Regions from separate parts of the Paenibacillus xanthanilyticus genome, predicted to be linked through region 2. Evidence: riboswitches for the same ligand, from Rfam matches in the RefSeq annotation. Region 2 holds a riboswitch; each other region holds the start of a gene.
What was found. Region 2 has a riboswitch for cyclic di-AMP ahead of ACFSKT_RS30120 (G5 domain-containing protein). Riboswitches for the same ligand answer to the same signal wherever they lie in the genome.

Region 1 (4,753 bases), 150 kb from region 2:
AACTAAAGCGGACGGCGGACGGCGGACGTTCCAGTTTTACGCCGACGACGTGCACGATTTCGCCTGGACCGCTTCGCCCGACTTCATCTATAGCGAAGAAGCCTACTCGACGACCGGCATTCCAGGCGTCCGCATTAAGCTCTACCTGGATCCGAAGCACGCCGAACACAAGGAACGCTACATGCATGCGGCCAAATCCGCGCTCGGCAAATTCGCCCAGTGGTATGGCACGTATCCGTATTCGACCTTGTCCATCGTCGTGCCGCCGGAAGGCGCGGGCGGCGCGGGCGGGATGGAATACCCGACGCTGGTTACGAGCTTCGAGGCCGATTCTCCCGATCCGTCCATCGACAGCCTGGAGCGCACGGTCGTGCATGAGATCGGCCACCAATATTGGTACGGCATGGTCGCCACCAACGAGTTCGAGGAAGCGTGGCTGGACGAAGGCTTCACCTCGTACGCGGAGGACAAAGTCATGGAGAGCGCCTACGGCATCGAGCCGAATCTGACGCTGGAAGCCAGCTATATGACCAACCCGGCCCCGCTCAAGCAGCTGTCATGGTCGTATCACAGTTCGGACAGCTATGCGGAGAACGTGTACATGCGTGCCAAGCTCGTGCTGATCGGCATTGAGAAGCAGGTTGGCGCTTCGACGATGCGCAAAATTTTGCGAACCTACTTCCAGAAGTATAAATTCAAGCACCCGTCCACGGCCGACTTCCAAACCATCGTCGAGCAGGTGACCAAGACGGAGTGGGACGAATATTTCAGCCATTTCGTGTACGGCAAAGATATGGCCGACTACGCGGTCGAATCGATCGCCGTGCGTCCCGTCGCCGAGAACGGGGACCGTCAGTATGAATCCACCGTGCTGGTCAAGCGGCGCGGCGGCGCCAACGGGCCCGTCCCGGTCGTGCTCCAGTTCGCCGACGGCACGACGATGCCGAAGATCTGGGAAGGCAGAGAAAGCCAGATGGTGTTCAAAGTGGTGCACCCTTCCCCGCTGCTCTATGCAACGGTGGACCCGGACTACGACAACGTGCTGGATAACCGGCATATCAACAATTACTTGAAGGCGGAGGTGCCGGAGAAAACGCGCACCCGGTGGGGAATCGGCTTAACGAAGCTGATCGAAGGCTTGTTTGCATCGCTGGCCTGGTAACGGGCGGCTGGATAGACAACGAAAGGAGGATCGAGGCATGAGGCGGCATTTAAAGCAAGGCTGGTGGCTGACGGGACAGCACTTTTTCATCGTCATCGTCCTGTTCCTGTACGAACTGTTGTGGGGCTTCTTCCTCTACCGGACCATCGATTCGATCGTGACGCCGCTGCTGCAGCGGTATCCCGGCGCCGAGGCCGGCGAGGACGCGGTAAGGCTGTTCTTGACGGAGGCGCAGTTCCAACTGATGAAGACCGACCTCATTCATCCTTATTTGTGGCTGTTCGCGACGCTGCTGGCCGGGCGCATGCTGATCACGCCTTTGGTCAACGCGGGTCTGTTCTATTCTCTTCACGCATCGGAGAGCGAAGGCGGCACGCGTTTCCTCGCCGGGATCCGCGCAGCCTGGAAGCCGGTTATGCTGCTCTACTTTCTCGAGGTCGCGCTGACGATCGTGCCGGGCATCTGGCTGGTGCCGCGTCTGTATGACGCGCTGATCGCAAGCGACACGCTCGCCGAGCTGAGCGCGAGCGCGCTGCCGCTGGCCGGCGGATGGTTCGCGGGGGCCGTGCTGCTGCACCTGCTGTTCCTGGCCATGCAGTTCGGCGCGGTGACGGGCAAAGGCGCCTTGGGCGGACTGGGCGAGGCGGCGAAGAAGCTGCTGCCTTTCGCCGGCATCTCCCTCCTCATGTGGGCGATCGGGCTGCTGCTCAGTCTCACGGCCGCCTCGGTGTCGATGCTGTGGGCCGGGCTGCTCGCACTGATTCTGCACCAAGGGTTCCACTTCGTGCGCACGATCATGAAGGTATGGACCGTCGCGGCGCAATTCGCGGCCTGGCAGTCGAATGAAGCCAAAGAAGGTTGAGAATTGAAGGCGAAGGGCAGTGCCGACAAGGTGCTGTCCTTTGCTGTTGGATTAGGAAGCTTGCGCGTGAAACGAAGGCGTATCGGGAAGGTTCGTGCCTGTATGGGGGCGCTAAGCGGAAGAACTGTCGATTGGACGGACGACCCTAGTAGGGAAAGAGAAAAAACGATACGATATAATAGCAAAAAAGTTGCACTCTTAGAATTCTAATGTGTGAACAAACTGTGAACTTAGAAGGGAAATTGTGAAAATGATCGAATTCATAACGCGGAATGAAAAAAATGCCGAATTCTCGCAAGAGAAACGGGGGAACCATCTTTGGGTGAATTGATCCCGGCGGATGCAGCAGCATACGCCCGAGGCGATCATAGGGTACCTTCAACCGAACCCCACAGCTAACCTCGTAGGCACCGGAAGGGGTTTCTATTCTTGAAGAAGTTTTCTGCTCTGCTGATTGGCCTGGCCATGATGCTCACGTTCCAAGCTGGAAGCGCATTCGCGGATTCCAAAATGGACGGCGTTATCGCCAATCTGATCGGCACGCCATACAACTATGGCGGCACCACGACCAAGGGGTTTGACTGCTCCGGATTCACGATGTACGTCTTCAAGAAATTGAACGTCTCGATCCCGCACGCGTCTTCCTCTCAATCCAAGCTGGGCAAGAAAGTGGCGAAAGCCGACTTGATCCCAGGCGATCTCGTATTTTTCAATACGAGCGGCAAAGGCATTTCGCATGTCGGCATTTACGTTGGAGACGGTAAGTTCGCTCACTCGTCTTCCAGCAAGGGCGTAACTATCAGCGGACTTAGTGATTCCTACTATCAGAAGCGCTATGTCACGGCCCGCCGCGTTATGAGTCCTGAAACTTTTGAGAAATATGCCGACGAGCCGTCGGACGAAGTGGTCGACACGACTGACGTCGACTAACTCGCGACCGGGATCAATCGCCCCCGCGATGATCCCAAACAACGAGCCGCCGTGTTTGTTCCCCCGGACAAGCACGGCGGTTTGCTGTTCCGCCGCGCGTGCCGGTATTAGTTCTTCTTCACCACTCGCGGCGACCTATGAAACAAGCCAGGGTCCATGATCACCGGTTTTTCAATAATTATTTGATTATTCGGATAATTTGAAGGGTAATATCATGCGTGGGCATATTGCGCGGGAAAGTCGCCGCTTATGCTTCGTTAACCATACGATCTACGGCCGTGAGCGCCGATCTCATAACGGACCCACCAAAACGTCCGCCCGACCTGTACGTCCAGCGCCGTCCCCACCTCCGCGAACAGCTGATGCAGCTCAAAAGCCGATGAGCACCCTTCGCCCCTTCGGTCGGCAATGACGACCATCGCCCCTTCTCCTAAACGCGCGTGCCACGCCTCCAGAAAGGCATGCCGCTCCTCGACCTTCAGTTCGCTCATGCAAAAGCAAGCCAGTCCCGCTTCATAGGTGCCCGATAGGCCTGTCAATTGGCCCGACCGGATCGTCTTGGTCGCCGGCGGCAGCAATCTCGGCGTTCGAGGTCCCGCGACGCGCAGCACCCGCCTGCCTTCGAGCGCGCGGCTAAGCGCATCCTCGACCTGCCTCCATTCGTTCCATCTCTCTTCCAACGTCTCCCGCCATCTTTGCATACATACCCTCCCGATTGGTGTTACTTCTAAAGGTATGAGACGCCGCTCAGTTTCTGAACCAAAAACAGGTATAATGAGAGCATCACTTCTTCCTGAAAAGGAGCTGACTTCGATGCCTTCTTCCTCCGATGCGCTGCAAGGCTTTCATCCTATCCTGGCCGGCTGGTTCGACCGCGCGTTCGGCGAGCCGACCGACGTCCAGCTGCAGGCATGGGCGTCCATTCGAAGCGGCGCGCATACGCTGATCGCCGCCCCGACCGGGTCGGGCAAAACGCTCGCGGCGCTGCTGCCCTGCCTGGACCTCATCGTCCGCGACAAACAAGCGTCCGGCGGCAGCTGGTCCGGCGGCGTGCGCACCTTGTACATCACGCCTTTAAAGGCGCTCAACAACGATATCCAGCACCATCTGGTCGGCTTTATCTCGGAGATTGAGCAGTACGCGGGCGAACGGGCCGCGGAAGGCGGGAACGGCGGCGAATGGCCGGGCGTCACGACGGCCGTCCGTACAGGCGACACGCCTTCCGCCGAACGGGCGCGCATGGCGCGAAGGCCGCCCGAGGTGCTCGTAACCACGCCGGAATCGCTGTATTTGCTGCTGACCTCCGCGAAAGGACGGGCCATGCTGCGGACCGTCCGCTCCGTCATCGTGGATGAGATTCACGGCATCGCCGGAGACAAGCGCGGCGCGCATTTGACGCTCTCGCTCGAGCGGCTGACCGCGCTATGCGAGCACCGCGTTCAGCGGATCGGCGTCTCGGCGACCCAGAAGCCGATGTCGCGCATGGCGAGATTTCTCGGCGGGTGGGAGGCTGCGGATAGCATGGCCGAGCCGGATGATCGAGCTAGTCAAGGCTTGCCGGATAACGATTCGCCGGTCTCTGCGAATTGGACTGCTGCCCGCCTCGGCGAGGAGACGGATGACGCGCAGCCGCTTCGGCACGCGCTGGGCTACCGACCACGGCCCGTCTCGATTATCGAGAGCCTGATGGCCAAAACGATGCACGTGCGCGTGACGATGCCGGACTTCAGCCGATTCGCGCAATCGCGCGAGGCGGCGGTGTGGACGCCGATCGTCGAACGGCTCCTGCAGCTGATGGC
Region 2 (4,753 bases):
TGGAAACTAAAGCGCGACACTTTTCGACAAATATATTAGGATTGTGTCGAATTATTGTCGAATAGCGGAATGATAGCTGAATTCTGCCAGCTGTTTCTCGCATTTGAAAGTGCTGAAAGGTATTATTAGGTAAGAGAAATGAAGATAGGAGGGTGAGGCTTATGGATAGCCGCTTGCAGCCATTGGCGGAGGAGAAGGTCTTTAAAGATCCGGTGCATAAATACATCTACGTGCAAGACCGCACGATATGGAATTTGATCAACACGAAAGAGTTCCAACGGCTTCGGCGCATTCGTCAGCTGGGTACCTCGTATTTGACTTTCCATGGGGCGGAGCACAGCCGATTCTCCCATTCGCTCGGCGTGTATGAAATTACGCGCAAAATCATTTCGCAATTCGAACGCGGCGGTTACGAGGACTGGCCGAAGGAAGAGAAGTTGGTGACGTTGTGCGCGGCGCTGCTGCATGATGTCGGACACGGCCCTTTCTCCCATTCCATCGAAGAAGTATTCGATACCCATCACGAGGATTGGACTTGCCGCATATTATTAGAAGATACAGAAGTGAACCGCATCCTTCGCGAGGTCGATCCCGGCTTCCCGGAGCAGGTCGCGGCGGTCATACGCAAAACGTACGAGAAACCGATCGTCATCAGTCTCGTCTCCAGCCAGATGGATGCCGACCGTATGGACTATTTGCTCCGCGACGCCTATTTTACAGGCGTTAACTACGGCACGTTCGACCTGGAACGCATCCTGCGCGTGCTTCGGCCGCATAAGGGAAGCATTGTCGTGAAAGAGAGCGGGATGCACGCGGTCGAGGACTATTTGATGTCCCGGTACCAAATGTATTGGCAAATCTATTTCCACCCCGTCACTCGCAGTTCGGAAATTATTCTGCGTCAGATCCTGCGCCGGGCCAAAGAGCTCTATATGAATGGTTATGCATTCGGCTGGATGATTGAACCGATTCGGAGGCTCATAAGCGGCACCATCGATGTTCCGAGTTACTTGGCGCTTGACGAGGCTCCGATGCAGACAGCCTTTACGCTCTGGCAATCGGAAGCAGATTCGCTGCTGGCCGACTTATGCCGCCGGTTCATGGACCGCAAGCTGTATAAGTATGTAACGATGGATGAGGCGGACGAGCCGTTGTGGGCTTCCATCCGGGAGCAATTCGCCGCGATCGGGCTCCATCCGGATTACCACTTGGAAGTCGATTTTCCGTTTGATTTGGCGTACGCTGTCTATCGGCCGGGGGCGCGCGGCGCGAAGAAGAATGATAAACCGCCGATCCTCGTGCTGGACCGTGACGACGTCGTATCGGAAATTTCGCAGAAATCCGATATCATTCGCTCGATTACGGGCATGCATCGAGGGAAATACCATTTGTATTACCCGCATGAGCCGCTGCTTGAATCAGCGGACAAACTAAGTCCCGAACTTCGCAAGCTGTTTGAACTGGATTAGAGAGGAGTTTCGCCCTTCATGTTAATCGACACGCATACCCATTTGGATTCGCATAAATTCGACGACGACCGCGCGGAAGTCATCGAACGGGCGCGCGGCGCGGGCGTCGAATTATTGGTAAATATCGGATTTAATCGGGAGACCATTCCGACGACGATGGCGCTTGCCGAGCAGTACGACTTCATCTATGCGGTGGTGGGTTGGCACCCGACCGACAGCCTCGATTACGGTCCTTCCGATCTCGACTGGATTGCCTCGCTGTGCGACCACCCAAAGGTGGTCGCGATCGGGGAAATCGGGCTGGATTATTATTGGGATACGTCCCCCAAGGACGTGCAGCAGCGGGTGTTCCGGGAGCAAATCGAGCTCGCGAAATCCAAGCGCAAGCCAATCGTTATTCATAATCGGGATGCGCACGAGGATGTTGTTAGGATTTTGAAAGAAAGCGATGCCAAACAGGTTGGCGGGATCATGCATTGCTTCTCTGGCAGCTGGGAGACGGCCAAGCAGTGCTTGGACATGAACTTCTATATTTCGTTTGGCGGGCCGGTCACGTTCAAGAATGCGCGGGTGCCGAAAGAGGTGCTTGCGAGGGTTCCGCTCGACCGTCTGCTGATCGAAACGGATGCCCCATATTTGGCCCCGCACCCTCATCGAGGCAAGCGCAACGAGTCTGCTTTCGTCCGTCTTGTAGCAGAAACCGCTGCGGAAATAACAGGAAAAACACTGGAAGAAATTGCGGAAATCACAAGCGAAAACGCCAGGAAATGTTTTTCCATCGAACGAAAATAGCCCAAAACGGGAGCATTTTGAATGATTCGGGTGAAAAAACTTGTTTTGGTTGGATAAATTGCGGTTTTTTCGAGACATTTTCCTTTAAATTCGGTAAAATCGTCCTTTATCTCATCTTTACAATCTGGAGCAAAAGACGGTATCATTCATCTCAGGGCTTTCAAGATGTATTCCATTTCCAATAACGCTTAATCTCCGGAAACGGAGAGCGGGGGAACCAAATGAGGACTTGTGCCGGGGCATATGCGAGCACGCAAGTCGCGTTGAATTCTTCTAGGGGTGAATTTCAGCTGCGGCGCGCCTAAGTAGCGCTGACAGCCGAATAGGGCGACTCTCTCGCCCGAATCCGACAGCTAACCTCGCAAGCGTCATAAGAGAGATCAACTCGTGCATCCATTCCATGCTACCCGTGTCCCACAGGAAGCCACGAAGCAGATCTTCTGTCGTCGGCTTCTTTTTATTTTGAATATTGCGAATTGTGGCGACATAGTGTGATTCATGGAGGAGGTATGAGGGAGTAATTGGAAGAAGCGGGCTTCATGCGCGCTAAATCTAATAGTCGACGCGTCTAAATCTATTTCATGCGTAACAGGGCGGCGGGGCTATGTAAGGAGGACCGAAGAAGTGGGCATAATCCAAGTTAAGGACACCCATGGGAAACGATCATCCAGCATGTCTTTCGCATTGCGATGGAAGCATGAGAACGTGCGTTTAATTGTTCTAAGCGCTATGATCTCAATCGCTATGACTTTCATGTTTCTGGTGTTGTTGTACGGAACGGCTGACAAGCGCGTCTCCGTAGTGTTGAATGGACAAGAAAACATTGTGGAAACCAAACAATGGGTCCTGCAACGCCTACTGGATGAACAAGCCATTACGGTGGGGCCGTATGATAAGGTGTCGTTGCCTTTGAATGCGGGCGTAAAAGACGGTGATCGGGTGGTCATCGAGCAAGCGGTTCCCTTAACCGTGAAGGCTGACGGCAATGTAAGAACGGTGTACACGACAGAAAGAACGGTACAGGCGGCGATCGATCAAGCTAACATATCGATTCGCAGTGAAGACAAGGTGCTGCCGTCGAAAGACGCGGCCATCGAACCGAACATGACCGTAACGGTCGTTCGGATCGACAAGCATGTGATGCAAAACAAGTATGAAGTGCCATTCACTACTGTTACCAAGACCGATCCGACGCTGCTTGAAGGGAAGAAGAAGACCATTCAGGCGGGTAAGGCCGGCATTGTCGTGAAGAAATACGAGAAGGTATTCGCGGACGGCAAGCTTGTCTCGCATACCTTCGTCTCCAAGTCGACTCAAAGCGATGCGGTCAACCAAATCGTGGCGGTCGGCACGAAGAAACCCGTGGTCACGCTGACGAAGGGCGGGGTGTCGTTCCAGGCGAAGAAGACGCTGAAGAATGTGACGCTCACCGCATATACGGCAGGTCTGGCGTCTACGGGCAAAACCGAATCCGATCCGGGGTACGGCATCACGAGATCCGGCTCCCGCGTCACGGAAGGCCGCACGATCGCGGTCGACCCGAAGGTCATTCCGATCGGATGGTGGGTGTACATCGAAGGCATCGGATTCCGCCGCGCGGAGGATACCGGCAGTGCCATCAAAGGCAACAAGATCGACGTTTACTACGATAGTGAAGACTATGCGGAGAAATTCGGTCGCAAGAAGGGCTACACCGTGTACGTGCTGGGTCCCAAAAAGCCCGAGGCGATCTAGCGCGCCGCAGGTGGTCGTAGTTACAATTTATCGTCAAACTAAAGCAATTATGCCATGATAAGAAGAGGCCTCGCCTCTTCTTTTTGTACGTTTGTCCGGAAGGGATGTCAGGGTAGTCCATGATCAAAGAAATCATCGTCGTCGAAGGCAAAGACGACACCGTTGCGATCAAGCGGGCCGTCGAGGCCGAGACCATCGAGACCGGCGGATCCGCAATCGGCGAAGCGGTGCTGAAGCGGGTGGCGCTCGCACATGAACGGCGGGGCGTCATCATTTTCACCGATCCGGATCATGCCGGGGAGCGCATACGCAAAATCGTCGCGCAGCGGGTCCCGGGCTGCAAGCATGCCTTCCTTCCACAGGAGGAGGCGCTGTACAAGGGCGATATCGGCGTGGAGAACGCGAAGCCGGAGGCGATTCGCCGCGCGCTAGCGAGCGTTCGCACGGAAGCGATCGAAGGACAAGCAGACGAGGCTCAAATTACGTGGGATGACCTGATGCGGGCCGGTCTGCTCGTGCACCCGGCTGCGGCGGACCGCAGACTGCGCATGGGCAACTTGCTCGGCATCGGCTATGCCAACGGCAAGCAGTTCTTCAAGCGCTGCACGATGTTCCGCATCACGCGGGAGGAATTCGACCGAGCGCTGGCGCAGATGGATCAAGAAACCGGAGGAAGCGGCCAATGACAACCAACATCGAGGTGGCGACACCGAAGCGGACGAAGGACATCATCCAGAAGTACGGCTTCTCGTTCAAGA
Region 3 (4,753 bases), on a different contig from region 2:
GTCGACGGTGGCCGGGGGCAGATCTCCGCCGCGCTGGAGATTCTGGAGCATGAGCTTGGCTTGACGGTTCCGGTGTGCGGCATCGTCAAGGACGACAAGCACAAGACGGCGCAGCTGATGACCGGCGATCCGCCGCAGATCGTGCCGATGGCGCGCGACAGCCAGGAGTTTTACCTGCTGCAGCGCATTCAGGACGAGGTGCACCGTTTCGCGATTTCGTTCCACCGCGAGCAGCGGGCCAAGTCGATGATCGCCTCCAGACTGGACGCGATCCCGGGCATCGGGGAGAAGCGGCGTAAGGCGCTGCTGAAGCATTTCGGCTCGATCAAGAAAATCAAAGAGGCCGGAATCGAAGATTTCCGGCCGCTGTCGATCGGCGAGAAGCTCGCCGCCCAAATTATTGAAGCGTTGAGGGAGGAACCGTGAGGGGCGGTTTCCTCCCTTTTCGCGTGCCCAATCGCCGCAATACGGCGGCTACGCCGACAGGCAGCACGATGTAGAAGAGGCCAAGCGCGATGTTAACCGGCTGTCCAAGGAACATAAGCGAGATCGCCATCATGACGGAGTCGAAGATGGCGTGCGCGAAGATGACCGCGGCCAAGCCGAAACGCAGGAAGAAATAACTAAATAGAAGGCCAAGAAGCGTAAGCTCGATCAATCTTGTCGTCGAGGGATAGATGGCGTACGTCACGTGGCCGAGCGCCCATATCACCGTTGGAATCAGCGCCGCGACGAACGTGCTGCGCAGCCACTTCTTCAGCAGGCCGATCGCGAAGAAACGGAAGACGGCTTCCTCCGAGATAGCCGCGCACCAGGCCAGCAGCGGGAACAGCCACGGGGCCCCGAAATTGTAGGGCGATTGCATGACGTCGGTCGTGGCCCATGCATCCGTCGCATTTTCCAGAATGAGCAGAATGACCGTCTGCACCGCAAGCAAGATAAACGCGAGGAGATAGCCGAGTTTCATGCTGTTCCACATATGCTCGCCATAGCCCCGCTCGCTGCTTCTCGGCCACAGCTGCCATCCCATGGAACGCCATAGACCGTCTCCGCCCACGAGCGAGAAATAGACCGACGCCGCCATGACGACCGTGATGAAGCTTTGGACGATCATGCCGATCAGCGCGACGGTGCGGGCGTTCTCCATTTCGCCGAAGCTTGCGGCCAGGCCGTCGATCATATTGAAATTGTTGATCAGATAAAACCCGAGGAAGATCGCGGCCACTAGCCAACCTCGGACGAACGACGTGTGCTTGCGATAAAGCGCGGCATAGATAACGGCCAGAATAAACAGGACGAGCGACATGAGCGTGCTGCCGAACAGCGATAACGAAGAAGCGAGCGCATCCTGTTCCTCCACATACGCTTCATAGTCGGCCGGTACCTGGAAAACGGGGGCGTATCTCGTTACCAATACGCCGCCATCCGGCTTTGACTCCGTGCCGATCAGAAGCGAGAGCTTCGCCTCGCCGATGGCCTCGCCGGCGACGTCGAGCCGTACGTCGCCTTCGCGGGTCAGCTGCTTCTGCGCTTTGAGCGCATCGCGCTTGAAGCCCTGCTCGATGGCGAAGTCGACCGCCGCCGCGATGCGCTGTTCCGGTTCAGGGAGCGCCGCGTCCGCCGCGTGGGGCTTATGCCAGCTGATGATTTGGCCGCTCTCCATATGTACGTAGACGTATAATTCGCCGGAGTATTCGCCTGGCAAGGTCGACGTTACCTGATAGGTATCGGTTGGGAATTTCCGGTCGTACCGGTCCCCGTAGTCCTCTGTCAGCTTTTCTTTCGCCAGATAGCCGTAAAGCAGCTTATCGGATTGATGGTACGCGCGCGAGGCGTTCGGCGCTAGGCCGAACTGCTCCGTCAGGAAGGCTGCGGAGCGCCGCTCGGCCTCCGATTTGGCGATGACCTTCTCGGATCCGGAGCCGAAGAAAGCGCCCGCGGTAGCCGGCAAGACTTGAACCAGCAAATAGAGGATCGCGCTTACGGCTGCCAGCCAGCTGTAGAGCTTCCAGTTCGGTGTAACCTCGATTCGATTCAATGCGAGCAACCCGCCTTTCGGACATGAAATCTTTTTGAAGGACAGGACATATAAGATTCGCTTCTATACTCCTGTCTCCATCTTGTATTTCTCCATTGCTGATTTGCTCAATCAGCCTTGCTGCTGCATTCCCAATCTCCGGATTGGGTACGCAAACCAATCAGCTCTGGCTGAATGCTGCATTCCCAATCTCCGGATTGGGTACGCAAACCAATCAGCCTTACTTGTACCCTATCATAAGTAAGCGCTAAATTGTCAGTTAATACATTAAAAAAGAAATGCGCGCGAGATAATTGGCCGATAATGCAACAACGGGGACGATTTCTCGTACGCCCGTACGTATTTTGCCGCATTTCGGTTCAATATCTGCGTGTACGGTGCTTGGTGTTTTTGACAGGCGGACTTATAATGAGTAGCAATTGAAGATTACAGCCGAATTTCGTATGAAAACGGGGGAACCATAACGCTGTCTGACAGTGCGCGCTTCGCGGCCTGCTTGCAGATGGCATGGGGTGAATTTCGCGACAGGACCGCTAGGTCCAAAGAAGCGAATAGGGCTGCCTTTCCAGGCCCGAATCCGTCAGCTAACCTCGTAGGCTTATTTGGAATGGGACCGACGGCGCAAGCATTGGGGATCCAGTGCTTTTTTTTGTGCCCAAAAACGGGTAAACGATCTTATATCCTAAAAAAGGTAAGGTGCCGGAATGGCCGATTATTTCAAGATCTCCAAGTGGTCGCCGCCGCGTGTTCTCGTGACCGGGTTCGGGCTCATTATTCTGCTGGGCGGCTTTCTGCTCACGCTGCCCTTCGCCTCGCGGGACGGGACGTATACGCCGTTCATCGACGCGGTGTTCACCGCTACCTCGGCGACGTGCGTAACCGGTCTCGTCACGGTCGACACGGGCAGCCACTGGTCCATCGCCGGTCAGATTATTATCGTGGCGCTCATCCAGGTCGGCGGCCTCGGGTTCATGACGATGGCGACGCTGTTCGCGATCGTGCTGCGGAAGCGGATATCGCTCAAGGAACGGCTCATTCTGCAGGAAGCGATGAATCAGAGCAGCATGGAGGGGATCGTAAGGCTTATCCGCAAAGTGATTTTCTACTCACTGGCGATCGAGCTGATCGGGGCAACGCTGTTCGCGTTTCGCTGGTCGTTCGATATGCCGCTTGGTCAAGCCATCTACTTCGGCGTCTGGCACGGCATCTCCATGTTCAATAACGCCGGCTTCGACCTGTTCGGGCAGTTCGGCACCCCCTATGTCAGTTTTACGGGCTACGTGGACGACCCGATCGTAAATATGACCGCCATGCTGCTGATTATCTTGGGCGGTATCGGATTTATCGTCATGTCGGATGTTATAGAGTATAAGCAGCGCAGGCGTCTATCCCTCCACAGTAAAGTGGTGCTGTCGATGTCCGGCGCCTTGCTGGCCATTGGCGCGATCGTCATCTTTATCTTCGAGTTCACCAACCAGAAGACGCTGGGGTCCTTAAGTTGGGACGGCAAAATTTGGGCCGCGATGTTCCAATCCGTCTCGCCGCGCACGGCTGGCCCGAACACGGTCGATCTGGCGGCGCTCCGGCAGGCGTCGCAATTCTTTATCGTGCTGCTCATGTTCATCGGCGCATCGCCGGGCTCAACCGGGGGCGGTATCAAGACGACGACGTTCACCACCCTCGTCGCCGCCGTTATCGCCATGATCCGGGGCAAAGAAGACATCGTCCTCTTTAATATGAGGCTGGCCCGCGATCGCGTGCTCAAGGCGCTGACGATTACGGTGCTGTCGCTGGCGCTCGTCCTCGCGGTCACGATGGTGCTGTCGACGACAGAGGATCAGGCATTTCTCAAAATTTTATTCGAGACGACCTCCGCCTTCGGCACCGTCGGTTTGTCGCTCGGCGTAACGCCCGAGCTGACGTTGATCGGCAAAATATTAATCAGTCTCACGATGTTCGCCGGCCGGCTTGGCCCGCTCACGCTCGCTTACGCGGTCGGTCCGCGCGCGGAGAAAGAGCTGTACAGATACCCGGAAGGGAAAATTACGATAGGTTAGGGGAAACCATGAAATGAAGAAAAATCAGTTTGTCATCATTGGTCTGGGACGTTTCGGCTCGAGCTTGGCCAAGGAGCTGGTCAAATTGGGGTACGAGGTGCTCGGCGTCGACAAGGACGAGGAGGCGGTGCAGGATCTAAGCCAAATCCTCACGCATGCCGTCGTGGCGGAAGCAACCGACGAAGACGTGCTTCGCTCGATCGGCGTGCGCAACTTCGACTGCGGGGTCGTGGCGATCGGCGACGATATCCAGGCGAGCATCCTGACGACGATTCTACTCAAGGATCTGGGCGTCAAGAAGGTGGTTGGCAAGGCGATGACCGAGCTGCACGGCCGCGTGCTGGAGAAAATCGGCGTCGACCGCGTCGTCTATCCGGAGCGGGACATGGGCATTCGCGTCGCGCATCAGCTCGTATCGCCGAATTTGCTCGACTATATCGAGCTGTCTAAGGACTACACGATCGCCGAACTGGCGGTTCCCAAGTGCCTGAACGGCAAATCGCTGCAGGAGCTTAATCCGCGCGGACGCTTCGGCTGCAGCATCGTGGCGATCAACAAGCCGCAGGGGGTCATCATTGCGCCCGTCGCATCCGAGGTGCTCGCCGAGAAGGACGTCATGGTCATTATCGGCACGAACGAGGGCATTGAGCAGTTCGAG
Region 4 (4,753 bases), on a different contig from region 2:
CGATTTGCGGCATTTCCATTCTCCTTCACACATGGATTGGTTTCCTGATTTTCTCATGTTAAGCCCGTCGGCGAGGTCGTGTAAAGCATTAAAATCGGCGATTTCCTGTAATTAATCAAAATCTCCGATGCATGTTCGAGTCGCCTTGGCGGGAAAATGAATCAAACAGCACCTCGCCACCGAAAGGAGGGAGACCGATGGGTAATGCAGACGGCATCCGGAATTCGGCTGCAGGAAGATGGCTTACCGTCCTCGCCCTCCTTTTCGCTATGCAGGCGTGCACGGCTTCCGCCACCCCGATTAGCGAAGCCGCGAGAAGTCTTGAGGCAACCAAGCTTCCGTCGGATACATCCACCTTTAAAGCGATGGCCGATTCGCGACGAGACCAGCGCTCTGCGGACTCCTACTCGTGGATCGAGCTGCAGCGGCGGTACCCGGGGACGTTCTTCGTCCGGGGCTCGCGCGGCAGCATGAAGGTCGCGCTGACGTTCGACGACGTCCCCGATCCCCGATATACGCCGAAGGTGCTTGACATGCTGGCGAAATACCGGGTTCGCGCCACATTTTTCGTGCTCGGCTCGAAAGCCAAAGCTTATCCGGCCATAGTAAAGCGAATGCGCAAGGAAGGACACATGATCGCCAACCATTCTTACGATCACCCGGTCTTCCCGAAAATCTCGGTGTACCAATTCAGTCAACAGGTGGCCCAAACGGATCTGCTGCTGCGCTCGTTAGCCGGCTACAGTCCTCGCTACATCCGTCCGCCGTACGGCGCCATTACGCCGAAGCAGATCGAGTGGGCGCAGGCGAATGGCTATACCGTCGTCAATTGGGACGTGGACTCGGAAGACTGGCGCAGCATCGGCAGCGCGCGCATCATGACCAATATCAAAAGCACGCTCCAGCCGGGATCGATTATTTTGCAGCATGCGGGCGGCGGCCCGACGCAGAATCTATCCGGCTCGGTACAGGCGCTTCCGCAGCTGATTCAATATTTGCGCAAGAAAGGCTACACGATCGTGTCGCTGCCCGAGCTGCTCGGTCGGCCGGTCGCCCGTTCGCCTCGCCCGAAACGGCATCCGTCGCATCAAGGCCAAACGCAAAAAGCGCAACCCCATAAAGCGGAGCAGCGCTCGCGGCCGACCGCGCCATAAAGCGCAGTCGCCTTTCTTCTCGTGCTATTTCAAAACAAACACATGGACATATTGATACCCGAACGTGCGCGCCTGCTGCTGCGACGACGAGACGAAAATATCGATGCGGTTGCCTTTGATCGCGCCGCCCATGTCGGACGCGACAGCAAACATGCCGCCAACCGGCAGACCGTTGTAGTCATACCCGGTCACGTACAATTTGGTGCCGAGCGGAATAAGACTCGGGTCGACCGCGACGGTTCCGACCTTCAGGGGATTGCCGAAATAATCGACGGCGCCCCACTGGCCGTTCTCGCTCGCGGCGGCCGTATAAGCACTTGCTTTGACGTGGTGCGCGTCCGTGTAAGCCACGGCTTTGCCTTTCACCGTCAGCGTTGGCTCAGACGCTGCCGCCGGAAGTTGGTCCGGTATTGCGCTCGCGATCGGCTCGCTTTTTGCTTTCGCAACAGGTTGCTGCGGCTTGCCGTTGCCATCGGGAATCGTGATCGCAAGACCCGCGTAGATGTTTAGCGGATTGACCGTCGGGTTTGCCTTCATCAACGTTTCCACCGAGACGCCATACCGTTTGGACAAACTCCAGAACGTATCGGTATCCGTCGCTTTATGCGACGCTGCATCCGCGCTTGCGGTGCCAGCCGAGGCGAGCAGCGCAAGCCCGAGAACAGCGGCTGCCGTGGTTTTTTTCCATGATTTGAACGTAAACATATGAACAACCTCCTTTATTTACGAGAAACGCGCCGTCATTCGCGACGCTCGCCTCTCGTCAACGCGAACGGAACCGCGGCCCGTTACAGCCCGCGAACGCTCCGCTCCAGCATGTGGCCTACGAGGTTAGTTGTCGGATTCGGGTCGAGGAGTTCGACCCTACGCGAGTGCATGGCTTTTGCGCCTCGCGATTCACCCCAAGCGATTCCATCCTTCAGCTGCCCTACGAACGACCTTGCGGTCTAGCGGACAGCCCCGGACGAAACGCAGAATCCGTGTCGTCATGCGCGAACACGGCGGAAAATATCGGCTTGCGATAGGTTCCGTAGATCCCCCGTACGATTAAGTTTCGGCTCGTGTAAAACGTTACATCGTCCCAAGCCCGATTCCTACCGGTAAATTGCGGCAGTCAGCGCCCCGACACGTAGAAGTGCAGGGTTCATATACGTTTGACGCGCAAGAAAAAATGGCTCCCAGCAGTCGCTAAGAGGAATTTCCGTTCATCCGGATCGGATTTATTCAACCTTCAAAATTCCAGAAATGGATAAATCCCTGCATAATATTCGGAATGGTTGAACACGCTTTAAATAATCTGAATATTATGTATAATTAAAGTGTAAGCGTTTGCAATTCAAACGGCTCATGAATAGCCAAGGAGGATTCGCTTATGATGACATTCGAATCGGAGTACAGAAGACAGGCCATCCGTACCCTGCAGGAAGGACGAGACGAAGCCAAATCGGAGCTCTCCGTGGAGGCAAGCCGTTATAAGCGCACGTTCGCCAATTGGTTCAGCCGCCTTCATGCGGTTACAGCTCCCTTCCTTGGCCCCTCCAACCGCCCGATGCGCTAATGCAAAACACCGCCAAAGCCAGCGTGTTTCCATCGCGGAAACCTCCGGCCCAAGCGGTGTTTTTATCGTTATCCGGCATGGCGCGGCGGTGTGTTCGCGCGCGGCTCAAAAGTCGTCGAAGACAAAATCCAAATGGTCGGCCTTCTTCAGGTTGCACTCCGCGCAGGCGCACACGCAATTATCCGGCGTGGATAATCCGCCCTTGGATTTGGGCATGACGTGATCGATTGTATCGCCAAACCGGCCGCAGTACTTGCATATATAATCGTCGCGCTGCAGGATGAGCAGCCTGAAATCCGTCTTCGTGTACAATTTGTGAATGAGCGAAGGGTTGATGATACCGGCCGCCCCTTCCGATACCATGCGGATCGCCATCTCGGTCGGAATCTCCGTCGACCACCGCTTGCCCGTCTCGCGCCGACCGCGCAGACGAATAAGTCCGGTGCCCCGGTCATTCAGCAGCGCGACGTCGTATTTGAACGGCCCTTTGATCGGCACGATCCGCCTGTAAGGCGGCCTGACCTGCGGCCTTGCGGGCGCCGCGGCTTGGTCGGCGCCTGCTTTGCGCTTGCGCCGCCGCCTCCGCTTCCGCTTGCGCGACGGCGTCCCGTCTCCGTCGGCGCCGTCGACGCCTTCCGCCTGCGAATCCACCCAATCGGCTTCGCCGGCGAACGTATCGTCGCCATCCTGATCCGGAAGCAGCCATTGGGCTTCCGCCCGCTCTTCGCCGCCGTCTGGCAGGGCGCTCGTCTGGACCGGCTTCGACTTGGATTTGCGCCGGCGACGCCGGCGCTTCCTCTTGCGCGCCGGGGCTTCCCCGTCCGGCTCCGGCGCGGCGGCTTCTTCAAGCGCCATCGCGACATCGCTCTCGCCGGCGGACCTTTCGCTCTCTGACAATAACGGGATTAACCCGCCTTCTTGATCTCCCGAGCGCTCGTCAGGCTCGCGCGCCTCCGTTTCGGCCTGCGGCTGCGCGAGCAGAGCCGATTCAAGCGGCGCTGGCTCGCGCTTCTTCCGTCTTCTCCGTTTGCGTTTGCGCTTGCGCGGCTTCTCGGCCGCGCCGCGTTCGGCGTCTGCACCGGACTGCGCTCCGGCCCTGTCCGCGTCTCCATCCGCGTTGGAGAGAATCGGTTCATCGGCTTCCAAGCCCTCGTCATGCGCCGAGGATGCCGGAATAACGCTGTTAATCCGGTCTTGGCCGTTCGGCGCCGGACCCAGCTTCTGGTACGCCGCTACCGCGGCATGACCTGTCAGGCCATCTCCGGTGCTATCCCGCGTTGCCTCGTCGGCCAGCGCCGGTCCCTCTTCGACTTCCCGTCCTCGCTTGCGCTGGCAGGAACGGCACGTCCCGCGCCGGCCGCTTCGTCCGGAACGCTTCGTGAAGGAGGTGATCGGCTTCTCCAAGCCGCATGCTCCGCATCGTTTCGCTTCCATTTCCGTTCGCTCCGTTCTTTCGATCCTTGAATTCTATCCGGTTTTAACCTTGTCTAGCCAAGGCGAAACGGCGGCGCCTTCTATAACGGCGCGGCGCATTTCGCACACAGGCCATGCAAGTTGCAAGTTCATATAAAAGCGTAAAACGAAGTCATGGAGCCGCCCAGCCCTGCAGCTTCCGGAACTGCTCGGGCGTCATCCCCTCGGTCTTGCCGAAGGCGGCGATGAAGTGGCTCGGGTCCCGGTACCCGCAGGCGAGGGCAATTTCCTTCACCGTTCGTCTTTCGCCCCGGCTCATGATCTCCTTCGATTTGCGGATGCGCAGCCGGATCAAGTAGGCGTAGGCGGTAATGCCGAATGCCTGCCGGAACAGCGCGTTCAAATACCGCGGGCTGATCTGCAGCCGGTCCGCCATATCCGTGAGCCCGATCTCGGGATCGCCGAAGCGCTCCTCCAGCCACTGCAGCAGCGGGTCCAGCTTCTCCAAATGATGAAACAACGACGAGCGCCCGCCCGTCTGGCCGTATTTCTTGAGCGTCGTGATGAACCGATAGAGCTGCGCGGAAGCATCAAGACCCGTGCGGTCCTCGTCATGCTCCGCCGAATC

Region 1: it holds a riboswitch for cyclic di-AMP, as region 2 does, so the genes downstream of both, ACFSKT_RS30780 (C40 family peptidase) here and ACFSKT_RS30120 (G5 domain-containing protein) in region 2, are expected to answer to the same signal.
Region 3: it holds a riboswitch for cyclic di-AMP, as region 2 does, so the genes downstream of both, ACFSKT_RS13845 (TrkH family potassium uptake protein) here and ACFSKT_RS30120 (G5 domain-containing protein) in region 2, are expected to answer to the same signal.
Region 4: it holds a riboswitch for cyclic di-AMP, as region 2 does, so the genes downstream of both, ACFSKT_RS14250 (3D domain-containing protein) here and ACFSKT_RS30120 (G5 domain-containing protein) in region 2, are expected to answer to the same signal.

The regions. Positions count from the first base shown of each region.
Region 1 covers NZ_JBHUHA010000002.1:3,021,700-3,026,452, reverse strand. The annotation lists gene ACFSKT_RS30790 (M1 family metallopeptidase) at 1-1,162, shown strand, start outside; gene ACFSKT_RS30785 (hypothetical protein) at 1,200-2,024, shown strand; cyclic di-AMP (ydaO/yuaA leader) riboswitch at 2,297-2,449, shown strand; gene ACFSKT_RS30780 (C40 family peptidase) at 2,454-2,954, shown strand; gene ACFSKT_RS30775 (hypothetical protein) at 3,212-3,655, opposite strand; gene ACFSKT_RS30770 (DEAD/DEAH box helicase) at 3,768-4,753, shown strand, end outside.
Region 2 covers NZ_JBHUHA010000002.1:2,874,076-2,878,828, forward strand. The annotation lists gene ACFSKT_RS30110 (HD domain-containing protein) at 162-1,469, shown strand; gene ACFSKT_RS30115 (TatD family hydrolase) at 1,488-2,261, shown strand; cyclic di-AMP (ydaO/yuaA leader) riboswitch at 2,437-2,645, shown strand; gene ACFSKT_RS30120 (G5 domain-containing protein) at 3,015-3,995, shown strand; gene rnmV (ribonuclease M5) at 4,115-4,681, shown strand; gene rsmA (16S rRNA (adenine(1518)-N(6)/adenine(1519)-N(6))-dimethyltransferase RsmA) at 4,678-4,753, shown strand, end outside.
Region 3 covers NZ_JBHUHA010000001.1:3,245,415-3,250,167, reverse strand. The annotation lists gene uvrC (excinuclease ABC subunit UvrC) at 1-426, shown strand, start outside; gene ACFSKT_RS13850 (CPBP family intramembrane glutamic endopeptidase) at 398-2,038, opposite strand; cyclic di-AMP (ydaO/yuaA leader) riboswitch at 2,459-2,652, shown strand; gene ACFSKT_RS13845 (TrkH family potassium uptake protein) at 2,743-4,095, shown strand; gene ACFSKT_RS13840 (potassium channel family protein) at 4,109-4,753, shown strand, end outside.
Region 4 covers NZ_JBHUHA010000001.1:3,330,062-3,334,814, forward strand. The annotation lists gene ACFSKT_RS14240 (alpha/beta fold hydrolase) at 1-13, opposite strand, end outside; gene ACFSKT_RS14245 (polysaccharide deacetylase family protein) at 198-1,154, shown strand; gene ACFSKT_RS14250 (3D domain-containing protein) at 1,179-1,859, opposite strand; cyclic di-AMP (ydaO/yuaA leader) riboswitch at 1,960-2,224, opposite strand; gene ACFSKT_RS14255 (hypothetical protein) at 2,527-2,712, shown strand; gene ACFSKT_RS14260 (HNH endonuclease) at 2,818-4,146, opposite strand; gene ACFSKT_RS14265 (AraC family transcriptional regulator) at 4,298-4,753, opposite strand, start outside.